DNA from 2 places in the Pseudoalteromonas sp. SWXJ133 genome. Region 1 is predicted to be linked to the other one. Evidence: riboswitches for the same ligand, from Rfam matches in the RefSeq annotation. Region 1 holds a riboswitch; the other holds the start of a gene.
The links. A riboswitch is a leader RNA that binds a small molecule or an ion and turns the genes downstream of it on or off. The one in region 1 is predicted to bind lysine.
Positions count from the first base shown of each region.

Region 2: it holds a riboswitch for lysine, as region 1 does, so the genes downstream of both, lysC (lysine-sensitive aspartokinase 3) here and dapA (4-hydroxy-tetrahydrodipicolinate synthase) in region 1, are expected to answer to the same signal.

Region 1 is NZ_JADYXJ010000023.1:4,377-15,749, forward strand. It holds gene I6F40_RS15235 (spermidine synthase) at 1-518, opposite strand, end outside; gene I6F40_RS15240 (bifunctional GNAT family N-acetyltransferase/hotdog fold thioesterase) at 767-1,660, shown strand; gene I6F40_RS15245 (phospholipase A) at 1,733-2,767, opposite strand; gene I6F40_RS15250 (succinylglutamate desuccinylase/aspartoacylase family protein) at 2,984-4,105, opposite strand; gene I6F40_RS15255 (PLP-dependent decarboxylase) at 4,111-5,316, opposite strand; gene I6F40_RS15260 (2,3,4,5-tetrahydropyridine-2,6-dicarboxylate N-succinyltransferase) at 5,316-6,056, opposite strand; gene dapA (4-hydroxy-tetrahydrodipicolinate synthase) at 6,072-6,956, opposite strand; lysine riboswitch at 7,148-7,348, opposite strand; gene I6F40_RS15270 (DNA-3-methyladenine glycosylase I) at 7,541-8,236, shown strand; gene I6F40_RS15275 (protein adenylyltransferase SelO) at 8,248-9,657, shown strand; gene I6F40_RS15280 (OmpA family protein) at 10,046-11,104, shown strand.
Region 2 is NZ_JADYXJ010000011.1:39,180-50,552, reverse strand. It holds gene I6F40_RS10350 (TonB-dependent receptor plug domain-containing protein) at 1-358, opposite strand, end outside; gene I6F40_RS10345 (peptide-methionine (S)-S-oxide reductase) at 547-1,035, shown strand; gene I6F40_RS10340 (DUF4136 domain-containing protein) at 1,272-1,823, opposite strand; gene I6F40_RS10335 (ATPase) at 2,230-5,004, opposite strand; gene I6F40_RS10330 (condensin complex protein MksE) at 5,001-5,564, opposite strand; gene I6F40_RS10325 (hypothetical protein) at 5,570-6,841, opposite strand; gene nhaD (sodium:proton antiporter NhaD) at 7,065-8,312, shown strand; lysine riboswitch at 8,414-8,586, shown strand; gene lysC (lysine-sensitive aspartokinase 3) at 8,662-10,065, shown strand; gene I6F40_RS10310 (4'-phosphopantetheinyl transferase family protein) at 10,154-10,912, opposite strand; gene I6F40_RS10305 (sodium-dependent transporter) at 11,054-11,373, shown strand, end outside.

The DNA.
Region 1 (11,373 bases):
TCTTCAAATAAAAATCGAGGTGCATCTATCTGGCTAAACAAATCTAAAATAATCCAATCAATATTTTGCACACTTTCTAAAATCTGTTGCGCATCGGCGCACAGCAGTTGCTCATTCTTATTTGACGAAAAAAACTGGGTATAGCAATCAATAATATCGGCGTTTTTTTCAACCGATGTTATTTGTGCTTTAGGGTATTTGTGTTGTAAATAGTTACGAATTGCACCGCCGCCAAGGCCGAGTTCTAACACTTTTTGTGGCGCGCTAAGAGCTTGCCAGTGCTTATCTAGGTACAATAAGTGTGGAAAAAGTAATAAATCCGGGTTATTTAAATCAATAACAGATTGAAGAGTGTCGTTAATAAGTAACCAGCGTAACTGCTCGTGCTCACGTACTTGAATGTGATCGCCACTGCATTTATGCCAATAGATTAACTGACCAATGCTGTGGCTATTTTCAATAAATTGATCGCTCAGCAAACCCGTCAGTGAATTTATATAATTGATTTTTTCAGTCATATTCTCAGCATAAACTAGCAACGTTAAAGCGCAATGGCCTTTGTCATTATTTTTTTACGTTATTTTACAGCCATCACCAAAGTCGTATTTGCAGTTTTTTTAAGATGGAGTATGGTATTTGCCATAATAATGCCAATCAATTTAATTATTTTATTTTTTTAGCTTGGTAGATAACCAATACTATTAGTATAGCGCCGTAGCCTTTTTTTTGACTTTTATTTACGGCTTATATAACAACAGGAGTATGTATGTTTCAGGTAAGCACCCCACAAAGTAGCGAAGATTGGCAAGCGTATTACCAATTGCGTTGGCAGGTATTACGCGCGCCTTGGGGCGAGCCTCGTGGCTCTGAACAAGACGATATGGAACAAGACTCTGAGCACCGCTTTATAAAAAATAAAGAAGGCGAAGTGCTAGGTGTAGCACGTTTGCACTTTAACAGTCATGAGCAAGCACAAGTGCGCTACATGGCAGTTGCAGAGGGGAACCGTAATCAGCATATTGGTAGTCGTTTGCTTCATGAGCTTGAAAAAATAGCATGGACACAAAATGCCGATGAACTGGTTTTGTTTGCACGCGAACGAGCGCTTGAGTTTTATAAACGCCACGGTTACGAATTAAAAGAAAAAGCGCACTTAGCGTATGGCGATGTACAACACTTTAAAATGGTAAAGCAAAAACCGTGTGAGCCAGGCTGGTTCCGTCATCCAAATTGGACGCAAGTACTACAAAATACGTGGCGTGAGTCTATTCCAATTAGTGACGCGATGGGTATTAAGGTAGAAAGCTATACCGATTGGCAATTTACAACCAGCGCCGACCTAGACGCTAACTTAAACCTACATAACACCATGTTTGCAGGCTCTATTTATAGCTTGGCCACGCTAACAGGTTGGGGCGCTACGTACTTAGCACTTAAAGAAGCTGGGCTTGAAGGTAATATTGTATTAGCCGATGCTAACATTAAGTACTTAAAGCCGCTTACTACCGACCCACGTGGTTGTGTTGATATACAAACCTGTAAGGGCAAGTTAAGCGATTTAGAAACCGACGGTAAAGCAAGTTACGTAGTGCCTGTAACTATTTACGATGGTGATAACGTGGTTGCAGAATTTGAAGGGCAGTTTGTAGTAAAAAAATAACTGTTTAGCTGTTCAAAACACAAAAAAGCCAAGCGATGCTTGGCTTTTTTGTGCGTAAAACTTAGAGAAGTATCACAGCAGGTCGGTTAATAATATACCTACACCAATACGTTCTACATCCGCGTTGTAATCAATTAAGCTTTCGCCATAACCGTTAAAGTATTGTGCATAACCACGAACTCGGCCCCATAAAGGAAACGACCAGTCGAGTTGAATTGCACCACGATTATCTGAATTTAAATTGTTACGTGTCATAAAGCTAAATTCATGGTCATGAAAACGATACGCGCCGCTAAATTCAAAGTAACCCATGTATTTGTATATGTCTGGGTTGTCATCGCCCTTAGCTTCTAAAATATCTTCTTTTTCGTCCTCAGCTATTCGGTACCAAGGTTTAAAGCTAAAAACAAAGCCTCTGTTTTCCCAGATAAAATCTGCATAAATACGGTTCCACGAACGTGAGTTTGGTTGGCTTCGACCATTTGACTGATGCGAAATACCTAAAGCAATTGCCATTTCGTCGCCCCATAATACGTTTTCTGGGTCGAGGTAATTTATCCAAAATATCTCTGGTTCGTAGTTGGTCTCACGAAATGGAGAAGAAATTTCTGAGTTATAAAGCTGCCAATACGATTGCAGTGTAAAGCCAAAAAATATAGCTTGGTCTTTATCCGAAAAATCATCGTAAAGAGGCACTTTTATCGATAGCTGGTATTTTGCTTCTAAGTTGTCGAGCGGTTCACCGTCGTTATCGTCTGTTAGTGCATCAAAGCCATCAAATGGGCGATCGTTTGGGTGTGATACGTACGAAAGCGGTAAAATATAGTTACGCTTATGTGGCGTAATTACATTTCTATTTTTTTTACCTACTTCTTCACGAGCTTGGCGTTTATCAAGCGCGGTAAGTTGTTTGTTTTCTTCAAGAGCTGAACACTTTTTACGAAGATCGTCTAATGTTTGTTTACCATCTCCGCCAATTACCTCATTTAAAATACACTGCTTTACAAGTTCGATGTCGTTGTCTTGCTCATTTGTAGCAACTTCTTCTTGTGCGAAGGTAGCTGTACTTATTAAGGCAGAAAGTGTGATCCAGTGGCGCCAGCTCATTGTAATTCCTTGTGGGTTCGGGTTGTGTTGTATGCGTTAATTTAATTATAACGTCTTTTTACATATGTAACGGTGAACTTTTACTGAATTTGTATTTATAACAAAGTCTATACGTATACAAAGTAAATATAGATCAAAAAAAAAGCGGCCTAAGCCGCTTTTCTAATGCAAATTAACAACATAGTTAATTTACTCTCACGCAATGAGAAGGGTGAGCTAAAGCTCAAATACGTTAGTAAAAAATTTATAAAGTTCAGTGCCTTGGTTAACACTTGCAGATGCAAAGTGCAGAATAGCTATTGCATCACAATCTAGGGTGAGCGTTTGCAGTGGTTGCTCGCTTAAGTAGCGTTCCATTCGCAAAATATTAGCAATAGGCTCACCGGCTTTAATGTGTCCGCCAAGTGGTGCTATGTATTCAACCATACCGCCAATGGGGGCGTAATAAGCAAAGTAGTCATCTAAATTACACGCATAGCGGGTTATATCAGCTGGAGTGTGCGTTGCATTTTGTAAAACACCTTTGTGATTTAAGTAACTTAAAATGCTGTTAGCATCGTTTAGTGCTTCTTTTAAATCTATTTTTTCTTGGCTGCCGAGCTCTACCGTAAATGCTTCTACAGGTATTGATAATTCACGGCCTTGCTCGCTAAGTGCATCACTTAAATACCACCATGGGCAAAAGTTAGCTTCGTCCATAGCGCCGTCAAAATCACTAGGGATAAGCAATACATGTTCAATATTAAAATAACGCGCGCTGTCGGTTGCATAGGTTGGGCAGTACAAATGCTTGCTTGAAATAGGACCTGTGTGTAAATCGAGTACTATATCAGCCTGATGAGCGAGCTTTTGTAAGTTAAGCGCAATGCGTTTACCCGTATTAAGTAAATAAGCAGGACCGTTGAGCTTGCTGTCTACTTCGTCAATAAGCGCCTGTTTGAAGTTACTTTTTAATGTAGCGTCGTCATACTGAGTATGATTTTGTGCAAACTGTGTCACTAAATTTTTATTGTAGTGATACATGCGATTCCAATTAGTACCCGTAATCGGATCGAACCTGCCAAGGGTAAACTCGCCAGATTTTTGATTACAACCAATTGGGTTAGCATAAGGTACTAATGTAATATCGCCATTAAGGTTTAAGTTTTTTAGCTGCTCAAGTAGCTGAAAAATAACCGCGTTACCTTGCACTTCAGCGCCATGCATATTGGCCTGAACATAAACACTAGGTCCTGTGCCATCACCTTTTAAACGATAGACCGGAATTGTAAGCGGTAAGCCGTTTGCAACTTCCCCTACTACAATGTTCTCTTGGCTGATGTGTGTTGTATTACTCATGCTTATTACCTTAAGTAGTGGCTGGCATTTTCGGCTTGGCGAACGCAGGTAAGTTTACCGTTTTGTAATGTGTACTCGGCGGCTAGCTCATGGCATAAAAAATACGGCATACTTTCGGTAAAGCCGTAAGCACCGCATTGGCTAAACACTAGCCAGTCGTGCTCATTTAAATCGCTTGGTAGGTTATGTTCACCTAAGCAATCAAGCGCTGTACAAAGCGGGCCGTATAAAGTGACCGCTTGAGTTTTTGCACTGGATTCACGCAGTAACGCAGCTGGAAAGTCTTGGCTGGTAACAGCAGGGCGTAATAAGTGATTTATACCGCCGCTTAAAATTACTTGCTGTTGATTATAGTTTTGTTTGCGCTCTATTACTGGGTTTGCGTAATGACCACATTCGCCCACGGCATAACGACCAAGTTCCATCCATAACTCATCTACACCCGCATCATTTTTAATTTTAGCGAGCGCAGCTATTAAGTCATCCCAATCAAGTGTTGTTTCGCTTTGTGTGTAGGGAATACCTAAACCACCACCTAAATCGAGAATTTTAAGGCTGATATTTAAATCGCCGGCAAGTTGGCTAAGTGGTGCAATCATTTGTGACCACAATTCGCTTAGCTTTTGCGTGCTAAGCATGTTGCCCCACTGAAAAATATGTAAGCCGTCAAACTTAAGTGCAGGGTAGTCGGTTACATTGAGCGCTTGCCACTCATCACAACCCAAACCAAATGGTGTGAGGCTGTCGCCGCCCAGTGGGTTTTTTTCACCTTCAGGCCAGCGTAATTGCACTCGCAGTAATACTTGTAACTGCGTATTTTGTAATTGTGCTTGTTGGTTTAACCAATGTACTTGATTGAGGCTTTCGGCTACGAATATACGCACGCCGCGCTCAATAAAGTGTTTAATTTGTTTAGGGCTTTTTGCAGGCCCTGTGTTGAGCACGCGCTGTGAGCTAATACCTTGTGCTAGTACTTGCTCAAGCTCACCTTTACTTGCTACGTCAAAATTAAAACCAGCGTTGTCTAAGCTTTGAATAATTTTAGACAATGGATTTGCTTTAACGGCGTACCATAGTTTTACGTCGGTTTGCGCAACTAAACGCGCAAGATGCGTGTTTAGTTTATCTAAGTCGTAAACAAAAAAAGGTGTATCAAGTTGTTGTGTAATTGTATTTACAGCGGCTTTGATAGGCGTGCTCAAAAAACTCATTATCGTAAAACCTCTTCAAGCAATAACGATGCATCGCTTTTCTCGTCGCGGTATTTAACAATTAACGCACACGACATACTTAAGCCTTGCTCGCGCGCCCATTCGTTTGAAGCAGGGCGAGAGCCTGGTATTACAATAGCGTACTCAGGGATTGGCTCGCCTTTATCAAGTTGGCGCTCGTTTACGCAGTCGTATACCGGAATAGTCGCTGATAAACGCACGCCAGGGGCAAGTACTGCGCCTTTTTTAATGACTACGCCTTCAACAATAATACAGCCTGCACCAATAAAAGCATCGTCTTCTACAACGACTGGGCTTGCACCAATTGGCTCAAGTACACCACCAAGCTGCACTGCAGCACTTAAATGTACGTTTTTACCTACTTGCGCACACGAACCAACTAATGCATGGCTATCAACCATTGTGCCTTCGTCGATGTATGCACCAATGTTTACATACGCTGGTGGCATAATAATGGTGCCTTTAGCAACATAAGCACCACGGCGAACACTAGAGCCACCTGGCACCATACGTACGCCATCTTCAGTACTAAATTCTTGCGGAGCTAGGTTATGCTTATCAACAAAGCCACCTGCAAACTCAGTATTAGTGCCATTTTTAAAGGCTTCTAAAATGCCTTGTTTTACTTCTACGTTAGCTTGCCATTGGCCGCTTTCGTTTTGTGATGCTGCGCGTACTGCGCCCGATTCTAAATTATTTAATAGTTCTAACCAGCTCATTATAAAAACCTGTGTTTAATGCCAAGATAAAATGGTGTTGTTTGCAGTTGTGATGCAATCGGTTTGAGTTAACTCAAGGTGTGTTAAAGGTGGACGCAATTGCGGGCTTGTTAATCGCCCTTGCAAATGCATTAATACCTTTACGGGAATAGGGTTTGCGACAGCAAATAGGCTATTAATAGCGCTTGACCACTGAGCAAATAAATTAGGGTATTGACCGCTTAAACTACGCTTTACAAATTCATGCGTTTGCACCGGCCATGCGTTTGCAGCTACTGACACTAAACCTTTTGCACCAGCTTGAGCAAAATAAGGCATTAGCGCATCGTCGCCACTAAAAATAGCTAAATTAGGCGCTGCTTGTCGATAAGCCTCAAACTGAGCAATGCTGCCGCTCGCTTCTTTTAACGCCCATAAATTTTTATTGTTTTGTAGGTTTTGAATTGTTGCCGTTGGAATGCTAATAGCACTTCGACCCGGTACGTTATAAAGCATACACGGGTGAGCGCTTGCATTAAGTAGGCTTTCAAACCAATGGGTTTGACCTATAGCACCGGGTTTTGCATAAAGCGGCGAGCCAAGTAAAAAGCTATGAATAGGTAGTTTATTACAGTAGTTAACCCACTCAATTTGTTGCTTTAGATTACTACCGCCAACAGCAACCATTAATGGTACCGCTGGTTTTAGTTGGCACACGTGTTCAACAATGGCTTGTTGCTCTTTTAGCGTTAGTGCTAAACCTTCGCCTGTACTGCCAAGTAGTAAAATACCGTTATGTGCCGCTTCTTGATCGCTAACCAGCTTGGTTAACGTGTTGTAGTCAACATCGCCGTGTTGATCAAATGGCGTAACGAGCGCGGTCCACAATGAGTAGTCGTTTAAATTGAAGTTGTTGATCATCTCTCACGAACTTATAATTTGTACCAATTTTATTAAAAACGTGATCATTTTAGCGATAACTAATTTAATGCAATTGGTATTATTCGAAGAGTTAAAAAAGCTTTATGGAAGGAGCCGCATTAACGTCGTTCGAACTAATAATTCGAAGAGCGAATGGGCTTAAAATAATAGGGCGCACGGCCTTAATATTTAAGACCAGAAGCTCTCCACCAAACTAATAAGCTGCTTTTTATAAGCAGCTATTGGTGACAGTCGCTAGGGTTCAACCTAGTCGCCCGAAATAAACACCTCGCAAAAGTGATTACTTCTCGGCGTTAATTCCCCTCACGTATGTTCACTGGAGTTTGCGCTCCTAACATACACTACCTGAATAACGCACCTCTTCTAGCCCTTTGCACCTGTTTGTAGAGTAAAAACTTACAAGCCTGTGCAATTTAAATAGGGTAATTGCAGCGATTAAAGCATTTTAGCCATCTGGATGTCAAGCTACTAAATACAGATTAATTCATCGAAAAGAGGGGTGGTTACGTATTGGGTGCTTTTCTCGTACACTAGCCCCATAGTAGAAGTAAGGCATTAATCAGATGGAAAAATTTAGCGATATTTATAAGCGAGCGGTAGAGCGAAAAGGCTCTGAAAAAATGCTTAAGTTATTACTTGCAAAACCGCTATCTAAAAAACAACTAAGCACGTTAAGTGACGACGATTGGCTTGAAGAATTTACTCGAAAAGTATTTCAAAGCGGCTTTTATTGGTCAGTAATTAATAATAAGTGGCCGGGCTTTAGAGAGGTTTTTTGGGATTTTAGCGTTGATAAATTATTAATGATGCCACCCGATATGCTAGAACAAAAAGCAACGGATGAGCGTATTGTTCGTAACTACAAAAAAGTAAAAACAATTACCGAAAATGCTTACATGATCCACGAAATAGCACAAGAGCATGGCAGTTTTAGCCAGTTTGTCGCTAATTGGCCAACAGACGATATTATTGGTTTATGGGCGTATTTAAAAAAGCATGGTTCGCGTTTAGGCGGAAATACAGGACCTTATGCGCTGCGAGCACTTGGTAAAGATACCTTTTTATTATCACGCGATGTAGAGAATTACTTACGTGCTCATAAAATTATAGACGGTGGCTTACAAACTAAAAAGTCACTGAGTGCAGCCCAAGCTTTTTTTAATGAAATGCAAAAGCAAAGTGGTTTAAGCATGCAAGAACTAAGCTTAATTGTGGCCTATGGTGTAGGCGATAACCGTGTTGGTATAAGCCAGCAATAATAGGAACTATCATGAAATTAGTGCCAAGATACACAGACATTACGGAAAACTTTGCCATTGAAGATTTTCCTGCAAGTGTTGCCTCTCCTCAGTTATTGCTGTGGAACGATGGTTTAGCAAAACAATTTAATATTAATGTTGCTGACGACTTACGTGCCAATATTTTTAGTGGTAACGAAAAACAGGCTATTCCTGCAGTAGCACTTGGTTACTCTGGGCACCAATTTGGGCATTTTTCACCACGTTTAGGTGATGGACGAGCGCATTTACTGGGCGCTATTAATGATGATAAAAACCAGTTGTGGGATATTCAATTAAAAGGCTCTGGTGCTACTCCTTACTCAAGAGGGGGAGATGGACGTTGCGCACTTGGTCCTGCTATTCGTGAATACGTAATGAGCGAGGCAATGCATGCACTAGGCATTAAAACCACACGTTGCTTAGCGGTCGTTGGTAGTGGTGAAACGGTTTATCGTAATCCACCACAAGCAGGCGCAATAGTTACTCGTTTAGCAACCAGTCATATTCGTGTTGGCTCGTTTCAATATTTAGCGACGCAAGGCGATGTTGAAGGGCTTAAAAATTTAGCCGATTTAGCTATAGAGCGACACTACCCAGAAATAACCGATACAGGATCGCAGCGTTATTTAGCATTTTTAGGGGCTGTCATTAAAAACCAAGTTAAATTAGTTATCAGTTGGATGCGTGTTGGTTTTATTCATGGAGTAATGAATACCGATAATACGCTAGTGAGCGGGGAAACCATTGATTACGGTCCGTGTGCGATGATGAACAGCTTTGACTTTGATACTGTATTTAGCTCTATTGATAAACAAGGGCGTTATGCATTTGGTAATCAGCCTAATATGGCAAATTGGAACTGTGCTCGCTTAGCTGAAAGTTTAATACCTCTTATTAGTGATGATGACGAGCAAGCTGTTTCGCTAATGACGCCATTTATTAATAGTTTTGCTGAGCAATTTAATACTGAGTTTACGGCTATGTGGGCACAAAAACTGGGTTTAAATGAATCTTGTAATAGTAGCGGCGAGTTAATCGCAGAGTTGTTAACACTATTAAAAGATAACCAGCTCGACTACACCAATACTTTCGATGCGCTTACTGAATCCTTAAAAGAAGAAGTAGTAATACCAGAGTCGCTAATTGAATGGAGAGCTAAGTGGGTAAGCTTAACCGACGATAATAGTTATGAAGTAATGAGAGCGGCAAATCCTCGTGTAATACCGCGTAATCATGTGATCGAAAAAATAATTGCAGAGTATAATGCTGCAGGGTCTAGTGAGTTACTACAACGTTTTATAAAAATAGCGGGTAATCCGTATTCTGACAGTGAGCAACTACCGGAATTTCAAGCTACACCGATAAATGATAATGACTACCAGACTTTTTGTGGTACTTAATTATTATATTGTGATGTAACCATATGATTAAAAAGAGTCATTTTTAATCATATGTGAGCACACATGTTGGGGAATATAAACACTGGTGTTATTATGCGCCGAATTAAGATCCAACAATCTTCTATGATTTATGAGTATTTTTAATTTAATTGCTCTACATCTCTTACTGAGTACTAATTTACAATAGCTACTATACTTATTTTTATATCAAGACTTTAATTTCGTCTATAGTAAGTGATCATGTGTTGTTACTACGTATTGAAGAAAGTTATAAACTTTATTTTTCGTTAAGTATCGATTAACAAAAGCTCAGGTAATCTGTACAAAACTGGTTGAGCTAGAGTTCATTAGCTACAATTTATTAGTTGTTAAAAATGGGAAGAAAACAATGAAATTAAAATCACTTACAATCGCAATCGCGTTGGCTGCAACTAGCGCATCTACATTTGCTGCAGATAAAGAAGAAGGTTTCTACATTGGTGTGTTTGGTGATTACTACGACGCATCTTGGAAAAATTTAAACATGTACCAAGACCTAGAAGTTAATGAGTCTGCAAGTTGGGGTGCTGAAGTTGGTTACCGTTTCAGTGATTACTGGAGCGCACGCCTTGAGTATGCTGATATGGATTTTAACGCATTTTTAGCAGCTCCGATCCCAAATGGTAATCGTGACGATGTTGATGGTGAACGTTACGGTATTGATGCTCTTTACCACTTTGGCGGTGGCCCTTTCTACGGTTTATTCGGTGTTAAGGAAATGCAAGTAGCTACAGATAATACGTTCTTAAATGCAGGTATTGGTTACCAACATTTCATTACAGATGGCTTATTTGTTAACGCTGAAACATCTGTATACCAAGGTCTTGACCGTGGTTACACTGACGTAGGTGCTAAATTAGGTATTAACTACTTATTTGGTCAGAACTCTTCGCCAGCAGAGCCAGTTCAGGCTGCTCCAGAACCTGTTGCTGCAGCTCCGTTAGACAGTGATAACGATGGTGTTATTGACGCTAACGACGAGTGTGCTAACACACCAATGGTAGATGCTGTTGATGCTAAAGGTTGTACTGTATACGAAGATAAAGAAGTAACTGTAAAGTTATTAGTAACTTTCCCTCATGACGCTGCTAATGTACCAAATGAATTTTTTGGTGATATTAAGCAAGTTGCTGATTTCATGAAAGAGAACAGTGAAGTAACTGTAGTATTAGAAGGCCATGCTTCTGCTCCTGGTGATGCAACTTATAATCAATCGCTTTCTGAAAAGCGTGCTAAAGATGTAGCTTCTGAATTAACGAAAGACGGTATTGAGAAATCACGTATTTCTACTGTGGGTTACGGCGAAACACGCCTTAAAAACTCAGCCAACACACGCGCTGCAAACGCAGAAAATCGTCGTGTTGAAGCGCAATTAACTACAGTAGAGAAAGTAAAAGTTAAGCGTTAATAGTTATTTATATGTAAAAACCCAGCTTAGGCTGGGTTTTTTTATGCGTGTATTAAAGTGGTTATGCTTATAAATAGTAATGATTCTTACTTAACAAGTATTCATGAAAATAGTTTTTACTACAACCACTATTCATAGTATTTATAATCGGTATAATCAGTTGCGTAACTGGATGGATTTTCATCTATCCATAAAAGCTTTATAATTACGCGTTAGAATACTATGAGTATTGGGTAACTTATTTGCGCTTGAAGCGCTACCGGATACTT
Region 2 (11,373 bases), on a different contig from region 1:
TAAGCATTTGCGGTGCAATAGGAATTTCAGCAAAGTAATGACCAGACTGTGGGTCAAGTAAAGTAGCACTACCAACTCTAAAGCCGGTATTTTCAAAAATACCACCGCGTATAGTTACATCGGCTTGCGCTTCAGCCATATTACGTGATTGTAAATCAACACGTGGGTCATACTCTAAATTAGATACTGGAGAGTCAAATGTACCTACAGGTAATGTGTTTGCCGTGGGCGATGCCTCAACCGTTATTTTTTCGATTGCCGGTGATGCTTCAGTTTTATCAGTTACAGCTTCGCCGTAGGCAAAACTGCTCGCGCTGCATAGCAGTGCAGGGAGTATAAAGTGCGGTGACCATTTCATGTTGTGTGTCTCATTTTTTTATATGCAATTACGGTAACAATTAAATTCAGAACACACTTTTAAGGCGTGATAAAATAATTCAATTAAACAACTGCGATTTTGGCGCGATTGTACATTAATTCATTAAAAACTGCATTTGATTATCATTTGCAACGTTAATGCATCTAACAAACTTGGTCACATTTATTATGAATATAAAACAGCAAGATACTATTTACTTTGCAGGTGGCTGCCTGTGGGGCGTGCAAGAGTTTTTAAAGCACTTACCTGGTGTAATAAGTACTGAAGCAGGGCGGGCTAATGGAAAAAACGATAATACACAAGGTGAATACGACGGTTATGCTGAGTGTGTAAAAGTAATATTTAGTACAAAAGCGGTTAGCTTAAACGAGCTGTTTGGCTTCTTTTTTGAGATTATTGATCCGTATAGCGTTAACAAACAAGGGGATGACGTAGGCCCTAAATATCGCACTGCCATTTATAGCAAAAGCCAAGATCATTTAAAGGTCGCTAGCAATTATATAAGCCAGCGAAGTGATGCCGATAAAATTGTGGTAGGGGTAGAGCTGCTAACTAACTACGTGCCAAGCGATCCTGAGCATCAAGACCGCTTAACTAATCACCCTGATGATTACTGCCACATACCGCTTGAGTTACTGCATAAGTATAAATCGTAAATTTGAGTAGTGTAAGCGCACAAAGATAAGTAATTAGAAGCTATCGCTTCTCGCGCAAGCAAGCTTAGCGCCTACAGGTAAAGTTTAATCCGGTGTTTATTTTGTAGACGTGCAGCTTGCTGACGTGACGGGCGTAGCTCGTAATTACTTTATTTTAAAAGTCCCAAAAATACACACCCACAAAAAAGCTCACGTATTGTGAGCTCTTTTAAAACTTACTTATAGCTAATTTTAACTTACTGCTGCTTTTGCGGCGGGAAGTTACTTAAAATTTCGCTCACTGTTTTATTAATTGATGCTTCACGTTGTTCTGGCGATTGATTTTTCTTTAATCGACCTTCTTTTGCGCCGCGCCATACTAGTTGGTTTGATTCACGATCCACAATATCGATAATCAGTGTACCCACTTCGTATTCACGCGCAGTTGTATCGCGTTGAAAACCAGTACCCCAATAACCCCAATGCGGGCGGTAGTTTATATTGAAGTTGTCTACTTCAAGCTCTTTGTCTACCGATGCATGATAGTTAACAAGTACATCAGCTTGCGCTGCATCAACTAAGCTCATACCTAATGTTTGGCTCAGCTCTGCGTTAACGGCAGTGCGAACACGCTTTTCCATTAGGCCATTAATTTGATAGTTATTTGTGTCTTTAGTTAGGCTGGCGTTTTCTACCCAAGCAAATGTTTTAAAATTACTAAAGTTAGCTGATTTATCGTAATCCCAATCTGGGGTTTGTGTACAGGCTGTAAGAAGTGCTAGCGCTGCAACAATAAGTATATTTTTCATTACGTTTGCTCCAATAAAATGCATTAATTTAAAATAACACACATAGTTTAAATGTGTATTATTTAAACGTCCTAAATATTAGTCTAATTGTCAGGGCGTGTTGACCTCTCGTGGTTGAATTTGCAGCAGTATGTTTGGTATTTGGGCAAGGCAGAGCCTATGTAGTGTGGTTATTCCCCATAAATAGGTGATAACGCAGCATAAATGCCAAACATGCGCTGCCCGAAGGGTTCTGCCTAGGGGCAATTAACTCTTTGTTGCTCGGTTTTTACTTAGCCCACTAGGTTACAAACCTCACGCCGCGATTAAATTGCCCCTAAATTGAACAAATTTCAATCCACAAAGGTCAACACGCCCTAAGGCTGAACGACTAATTAACCTCTGTTAATTAGTCATCAGTAAAAGTTTAATGTTCAACTTCAATCCAATCTTTTTCATCTACCCAGTTTTGTGCACCGTCTTTTACCGAGCGAATAGGCACAATGTAGTCACAACTTATTTGTGGCTTAACTGAGGCAAATATAGGCACAAAACCAAAGCTTAGTGCGGTTTCTATAATTGCTTTTTGATTTTGCGGATCGATATCGGCCGCTTCATCTATATAAATTGGTATACGGTATAGGTTTTGTTCCTGGTCACTCAATAAGTAACGAATAAACAACATGCCACACAATAACTTAATCGTAATACGTGTGCCGTTTGAACCCGCCGAATCTATTTTTTCAAAGTGCTCTGTTTCACCTGCGCGGTTAACCACTTCAAATCGAATATCAAATAAATCGGTAAGTGTTAAACCCGCTTTATCTGAGGCGAGTTTAATTAAGTGATCTTTCGCTTCGTTTACCGCACTTTCGCTGTACGGTTCTTGGCTAAGTAAATCAAGCGTGTCACCTTGCTCAAACTGATGCGACGTGCTGATAATGGTATCTATACTATCAACCAGCATTTTGCGCGGTATTACGTTAATTTTAAACGCTTGCAGGTTTGAAATACGGTGCTGGCTTATGCCTTTATTAAAGCTGTTCATTTCGCGGCGAAGTCGGTCTAAATCTTCTCGCAAGCCTTTAATAGTTGCGGCCACTTCGGTAAGCGCAACGCGAGCTTGGCGCTCAACAGCGTCGCGTTCGTTATCAATATTATGAAAGGCGCTTATTAGCTTTTGGTATTTAGTGTATTCGTCGTTTTCGTTGTCGAATTTAGTAATACCCGCGTTATATACATGCAAATAAGTGTTGCGTACGTTTATGTCAAAATTACGCAGCTCTTGGCAGTCTTTATTAAAATGATGAACAAGGTCGCTTAAGTTATCAAAGTCGACTGTAATATCAATCATGTACGGGGTTACTTTACCGCTGTATAAATCAAGCGTGTGGTCAATTCGCTCGCTTTTAACTTGGCGTAAGCGCTCAGTTTGGCGATTAATTTGCTCTTGTTTCGATTTAATTAACGAGCGACGATCGGCAATTGAGCCACTATTTTTTTGAATATCTTGCAAGTAGTCGTCAACTTGTTCGCGCTCAGCTAATAATTGCTCTTTTAGCATGGCTTGCGCTTCAACCGACTGCTGCATTATATCAAACTGTTCTAAGCGTTTTAGGGCGCTCTCAGCGCTCATTAGTTCATCGTATAGCGCGTCTTTTTCTTTTTGCTTGTCGGCAACGTTTGCTGCAACATCGCGTTGTTGTTTAAATTCTTTAAGTGAATGCTCAAGTGCACTGAGCTGAGCGGTTAATTGCTCTTTGTTTTCGCCGCTTTGCATTTGCACAGGCGAGAGCTTTTTAAGCTTAATGCTCGCACCTGGCAGAGTTAGTACACCGCCTTTAACGTTTTCGCTAAGTAGCGATAAAAATTCACCAAACGCGTCTTCGTCATCAATGGTTATATCGCCATTAGTGGTGGTCGCAAATGAGAGAATATCAGGGTTTAAAATCCGCGATATTTCTTCTACTTCTTTTAACGAGAGGTCTTCGCGCATACGGGTAAACAAATTAAACTCAAGGTTTTTAAGTTGCAGCTTTAAGCTCTTAATTTGTTTTTGTGTTTCGCTAATGCGGTAGTCAAGCGTGTGCAGGCTTTGCCCTTGTGCGCTGGTTATAGAGTGCGAAAGCGACTCGTAATCTTGCTTTAACTGAGTCAGGCTGGTTTTAAGGGTGGCTTTATTTACCAGTTCAAATTCGCTTTTAAGCGCATCGTAATCTAAAAACCACTGCTCAATTTGTGTTTGTCTGCGCTCTATGTCGCGCGATTGCTGTACGTATAGGCTTTGCTTTTGCTCAAACTCGTGTTTTTCGTGTTCTATATCTTCAAGCGCTATACCCAGCTCATTAAGTTGCGATTCTTGATAAGTATCAAAATCAATCAGTGCTTGGTCAATTTTAGGTGCATACGCCGCTAATTTACCTTTAAGCACGGTTTGGTTTTCAAGCATTGATTCAAGCGCGGCTATTGGCTCTTGCATTGACTCAAGGGCTTTTAGTTCGCGTTTTGAGCGGTTTACTTTATCAAACGAGCGACGCCATACTTCATAAAAGTCGACCTTAGAGTTTGACATATGGCGTTCAAACACGCGTAGCATAAAGCGTTTTACGTCGCTTGCGCCTAATTTGTGTAAGTTAAGAATACGTCTAAATATTTCTTTATAAATAGAAGAGTCTTGCACATTATTAAGCGGGATCATTTTTAAGTTAATGTCGCCGTCAAAAGGCGTTGCGCCGCCAGTAAGTAGTGCGTTTAGCTCTTGTGCTTTAAGCTCAATAGGGTTGTAGTTAAGCGATTTTAAATGGTTGAACAGCTTGGTAAATTTAATAATAGTTTTACCTTGCGTGTACTGCTCTAAATCAAGCTTTCCTTGATAACAAAAGTACTGATGCGCGTAACCGGCAATTTTACCAAGCCCTGCAACACCAATCACTACCGAACCATGAGGCAAGTTAGCTTCTAGTAAAATGTACGACTGGTCCGACGAAAAATAAAACTTACGGGTTTCATCTAAATCGTGTCCGTCCCATTCTGTTAAGCGCAAATCGTTAATAAGCGGAAACTGCAGGGCGTTAATAACCGAGCTTTTACCTGTGTTATTTGGCGCGCAAATAGAGCTGCTTTTATCAAGCGGGATCACACATTTTGCATAGCCTGCGGTGTTAAGTAGGGCGAGTTTACTCAGTCCGTATAGATTTTTCATTCCTCGTCCTCTGTAATGTAGGTTTCTTCGTTTACTTCCATTAATGCATCTATATAGCGGTGAATCGGCGCTTGTAGCATAAAGCCGCCTTCTACTTCGCGGGCTAAACCTAAGCGCACCATGCGCAGGTAAACATCTTTACGTAAATCAGATCCCGAAAATATCTCAAGCTGATCAAACAAGTGTTTGTTAATTTGCACCAGCGTTTGCATGAGTTCTAAATCGTTTACGTCGTCAAACAATGCGCGCATTGGGTCTTTACCCGTATTGGCGTAGTGCTCAATTAAAATGTAAATGGTGAGTGCGATAGCGCGAGATATTTTGCCCATATTTGGCGTGCTTTCGTCGCTACCAAAATAATAAAAGCCACGGCTGTCGCGTTTTAAATCGTTGCCTAGGGCTGTAAATAAGGCGCTGTAGCTTTCTATGTGTTGGTCAAGCTCTTGCCACATTACGTTGTCTTGCTCGCAAATATGGTAACCCGCTACTAATTTTTTATTAATGGCTTGTAGATGGGTTAGCTCGTCTAAGTTTATGTGTGTTGTGCTAGTTTCTATCATAAGAGTTACTTATCTGCCTTTGTATCTGGCTGAGGCTCTGAATTAAATGGGTATAAAGAAAAGTGCTGACCGGCAATTTTTACGCGGGCTTTTTCATCGCTTTGAATTATTTTAATATCGCTGTCGCTGACTAATTTTTGATACAAAAATAGCATTTCGTCGGCATCGAGATCTGGGTAGCTTTCGTCTAAAAATTGCAGCAAGGGCTGCGGCTTTTTGCGTTTTTTATTAAAGCGCTTAGCAAAGCTGGTTTTAACATCGTTGTAGTCAGGAATATTAGGCGTAACAAATGCAGGCACATCTTGCTGATCTGGCAGTTGGTATTCTTCGTGTTCAAATTCAACCAAGCTTGCCATGTAAGCCACAATATGGCGCTGCTGACCAAGCGAGTATCGCTGCGCGTCGCTCACAAAATGTGGTTGTACCGCACTTAGCATATTGTCTACGCCATTTTTACGCACAAGCCCAAGTACTTTGGCTGCTTGGCGAGTTATTAAGTTATTACGGCGAAGCTCTTCGCGCAGCGGCATAAGCATATCGGCACTTTTACGTAAGCTTTCTCTGCCCACTAAATGCATCTCTAATATACGGGTACGTAATTGCTCTAACATACGTTTGTCATTGTAGGCTTTACCCGATCGCTCAATATGAATAATTTGCTTACTTATTTGTTCTTCAATGAGGGTAAAGCACGCATGAAATTCACCACGAATATCAACCATTTCAAGCATGGGCTCTATGTATTCGTCAAAGGCTTCTATTACCGCTTTATAACGCTTTTGCAGCGATTGCACCGCATTATTAGATTTAGCTTGTTCAACAATATTTAAAATAGCATTTTCGTTGTGCGTATAGAGCTTCATTATTTTACGCACCCGATCATCCATAATGCGGCTAAAGCGGCGTAAGTCGTCAAAGTCTTCTATTTCGCCAGCGTTATCTAGGCGATTACCTAAACGTGCGAGGTCGTCGACTAATACGCTAATTTCTTGTGCTAAGCCTAAATGTTCTTCTTGCAGTAAAAAAGTAGCAAAATCGGCAATGGCACGATTTATTTCAAGCTGAGAGGATTTAGCCAGTGGAATTAAAATATCTTGGTTTAACAAACGATTTGTTTCTTTATAAATACGCTCGTTTGACCAAGTAGGCTGTTTTTGTTTAATGGCGTTTTGTACGTCTTTCAGGCTAAAGTCAGCCATTTTAAAACGTTTAAATAATAGCTCTAATACACCCCAATGTTCAGTTATGGTGTTTAGTAGCTTTTTAGCTGGGATCATAAGAGGTTACAACATCCTAGTATTTTATTATTGAGTATTGTGTTCATACTCATTATTACGTATTTTTAATTAACCTTGTCTGTATATAGTATTCGTTTTTAAGACCATTTAATAATAGTTTTTGCATAGAGGCAGTGCTAAAATTCGCGCCGAAAATAGGCACATGAAATGGAACGTTATTTGTGTGTTTTTTAAAAACTAAATCAAAGGTTGTTTAACTACCATGGTTTCCTCGATTATTCTAACCCTAATAGCGATTGCTTTTTTACTGATCGTTATAGAAGATATAATCCATGTCAATAAAGCTAAAACCACGCTGTTTTTTGGTACGCTTTGCTGGATTCTTCTTTTTATATACCCTCTACACGGGCAAAGCCCCGATACGATTCAACACCTTTTAAATGAAAATATTTTAGAAATTGCCTCTCTATGGTTATTTTTAATGGCTGCAATGACCTTTGTAGCGTATTTAAATTCAAAGGGGTTTATAGAAAATATTGTGCATCGTGTTATGCCAAAAAGTATTAGCGAAAGAAAGCTGATGTTTTTGGTGGGTGGTTTTGCATTTTTGTTTTCGTCGATTTCAGATAACGTAACAGCTACGCTTATATCGCTCGCGGTTGTTATGTCGTTAAAACTTGAACCTAAAAAACTCATTAAATACGCCACGCTTATTGTGTTTGGGGTTAACTCAGGTGGGGTATCGCTAATAACCGGTGACGTAACCACACTGATGATATTTTTAGATGGCAAAGTAACCATTGCTCATTTATTGCTACTTATAGCGCCAGCACTTGCAAGCGTTATGCTTCTAGCTGCGCTACTGTCTATCGGTATGAAAGGGCGAGTTGAATTTGCCGGTGCAGGTAAAACCCGCATTGAAAAAACCGACATTACCATTGCTGTTATATTTTTATCTACCGTAATTAGCACACTTACGCTGAGTGTAATTTACAGCGTACCGCCTTTACTCACCTTTTTGTTTGGCTTATCAGTAATGTTTTTAGTAGCGCAATTTTTAATGCGCAAAAAAGACATAAACAAAGACATAATCGATTTTGTTCGCGATATAGAATACGACACATTATTGTTTTTTGTAGGTGTACTTTTACTTGTAGGCGCACTTAAAGAAATTGGTATGTTGAGTAAATTTACTGACCTATATACGGTAATGGCACCCGAGTACGCAAACTACTTAATGGGCATATTATCAGCGGGGGTCGATAACGTACCGCTTACTGCTGCTTTATTAAAAGCCGATATAGTAATGAGCCAACAGCACTGGTTGTCGTTTACGTATGCAACGGGCGTGGGCGGTTCAATGCTTATCATTGGGTCGGCTGCAGGCATTATTGCCATGAGTAAAGTTAAAGCGCTTACCTTTATGAGCTACTTGCGTTTATCGCTGCATTTATTAATTTGCTACACCGTAGGTTATGCAGGCTCGTATTACATGGGCAGTTTTATTTGATGCATAAATTATTAAATGCTTGACAGCTAGACGTCTAAACGATAACTTTCAAAGCCCCGCTACTTAGTGGGGTTTTGTTTTATTAGCCACTGGTTAATAAAGCATTCAGAAGAGGTGCGATACTTAGGTACTTAATGTTAGGCGACGAATGCCGATGATCATTAAGGAGGGAAGTACTCGCCGAGGAAAATAATGGTACGTCGTCATTGCTTTTCGGTTTATGGGGCTGAATCCTCAAAACTGTCACCAATATAGGTGGAGAGCTTCTGGCAGTGGACTTATCTTCAAGCATTCCTTTGCCAAGTTCTTCTTGTTTTATTGCGGTTTGGATACCGCGAAAGGAGACTAAATGACTACCCAATCAGCGCCACAAACAGTGCCTCAAACAGAGTTAAGCGCAAAATCAGATTACATCGTTGCCAAGTTTGGCGGAACAAGTGTTGCAAACTTTGAAGCGATGAGTCGCTGTAGCGAAATTATTGTTGCAGATAAAAGCGTACGTATTGTTGCCGTGAGCGCTAGTGCCGGCGTAACTAACCACTTAGTTGCACTGTGCAAACCAAGTATTACCTCAAGTGAGCGTCAAGAACACATAAACGGCGTGCTTGCTATTCAACACACTATTTTAGATGAGTTATCGCTAGATGCCGATTTAGCGGTTGGCTTTAACGAAACCCTAAAAGCATTTCAAACATTGGCTCAAGAGTCACTAACAACCGATCAGCAACACGACGAGCTACTTAGCTTTGGTGAGCGTTTATCGTCGTATTTATTTGCACAGGTACTTCGTTTACAAGGTTTAAATGCCGATCGCTTTGATGTGCGCAAGGTGCTTAAAACCGACAGCCAATTTGGTAAAGCAACGCCTAATGTTGCAGCCACAGCGCAAGCTGCTAAAGAACATTTAATCCCGTTATTAGACGCTCAAGTAATTGTGACTCAGGGCTTTATTGGCAGCGACGAGTACGGTCAAACAACAACGCTTGGACGTGGTGGTTCTGACTATAGCGCTGCATTACTAGCTGAAGCAATTAACGCTAAAAGTGTGCATATTTGGACCGACGTAGTGGGTATTTTTAGCACCGACCCGCGTTTATGCGCAAAAGCGACGCCAATTGCACGTTTAAGTTTTGACGAAGCCGCTGAAATGGCGACCTTTGGCGCAAAAGTATTGCACCCAGCGACTATTTTACCAGCGAGCCGTAGCCACATTAATGTATTTGTAGGCTCTAGCCGCGAGCCAGAGCGTGGCGGTACATGGATTGAGCGCGAAAAATCGCAGCAACCAGGTATACGCGCAGTAACGCAACGTAAAAACCAAATATTGCTTACGCTTAAAAGCCCAGAAATGCTCCTAGCAAGTGGCTTTTTAGCACGCGTATTTACACTATTAAGTGAATACAATATATCGGTCGATTTGGTAACCACATCAGAAATCAGCGTAGCTATAACCCTTGATAACGCGCAAAACGCATCGCGACCAGAGCTTGATCAAGAGTGCCTAGATAAGCTTGCAGAATTTTGCCATGTATCGGTAGAAAACAACCTAACATTGGTGGCACTTATTGGTTCTGAGATTCAATTACGCCAACACGAAATGAACTTAATGAGTGTATTAAAAGACTTTAATATTCGACTAATTTGTCACGGTGCTAGTAAGCACAACCTGTGCTTTTTAGTAGAGCAAACTGAGTCAGATAACGTGGTGCAGTCTATTCATAGCCGTTTATTAGAAAACGATTTTGCTGCTTAAATAATTTTACTATTAAGAAGCGGTTATTCAGGAAAGCGATTTATTAAAGTTAACTAGTAAAGTTACTTAATAAAGTCACTTAACAAAATTAATTAACAAAGTCGGTTAATAAAAAGCATCGCCAGTCGGTGCTTTTTTTATGCACCACACTTACATCAAAACAAACATTGCAGTCACTGCTATCAGCTACAGTAATGCTATTACTGCAAGCACTCAGCTTTGCACTATGTAATTCGTTAAACACATTGGGGCTAAGTAGTTGTGCAATAGGGCGGCTGGTGGCTTTAGCAAGTGACTCTTTTAATGTCCAAATTCTAAAAAACGTATCTGCTTGGGCTTGGGTATTAGTGGGCTCGGTAATAAGTGTAATTTCATCATTATGATAAAAATGCTTAGCGAGCTTTTCAAATGGGCGCTTTAGGCTTACTTTTTCAATATCAAAACCAAACTCACTTTTATCAAAATTAAGCGCGACCCCAACCAAACCATGCGAATGCGAAATACAGGTATTAATAACATCACCACTTACATGTATTTGCAGCTTTGAGCTTGCTTCGTCAAATTCTGTACTCATTTTATTAAGCGCCACGTGCGCATGTTGCGGCTGCGCTATTTTAATAAGGTGTTTTAACAATAACCGCGTAGCTAAATACTCTTGCTTAGCTTGAGGGCTTTTGCGGCGGTTTATAATGGTTAACTCAAATGGGCTTAAGCAATCGGGCAAATTAAAGTCACTAAGCTCAAGTGTTTTAGCATTAAATAATAAAAGGCTGTTACTTGCTAAAGACAAATTTGCCAATTGAGTTGAAGTAATACTCAAGGTGTTTTTAAAATAGTGTTCAGTCATAAAAGCCCTAAAGCAAAAGAAGTCGCTGATATTGTGAGCGGTTAACGCCACTAATAAAGGCTGGGTACAATTTTATTACTCAGCTGGCATGAAATATGGTTTAATTCACAATAATCAAAATAATAACAGATTTGTAGATGTATGGCACAAGTGCGTGATGGGTTTCAAAGCCGACTCGGTTTTGTTTTAGCCGCTGCTGGCGCAGCAGTGGGTTTGGGTAATATTTGGGGTTTTCCTACGCAAGCGGCCAACCATGGTGGCGGTGCATTTTTACTGGTTTACTTTATTGTTATATTTTTACTTGCGCTCCCTGCGCTGTATACCGAACTTTATTTAGGTCACAAAGCACAAGCTAATCCTGTAAAAGCATTGGGCGATGCATGGCAAAACACTAACCGTAAAGTTGGTGCAGCAGCAGGTTACATAGGCCTTGCGGGCGCAGTTGTTATGCTAAGTTTTTA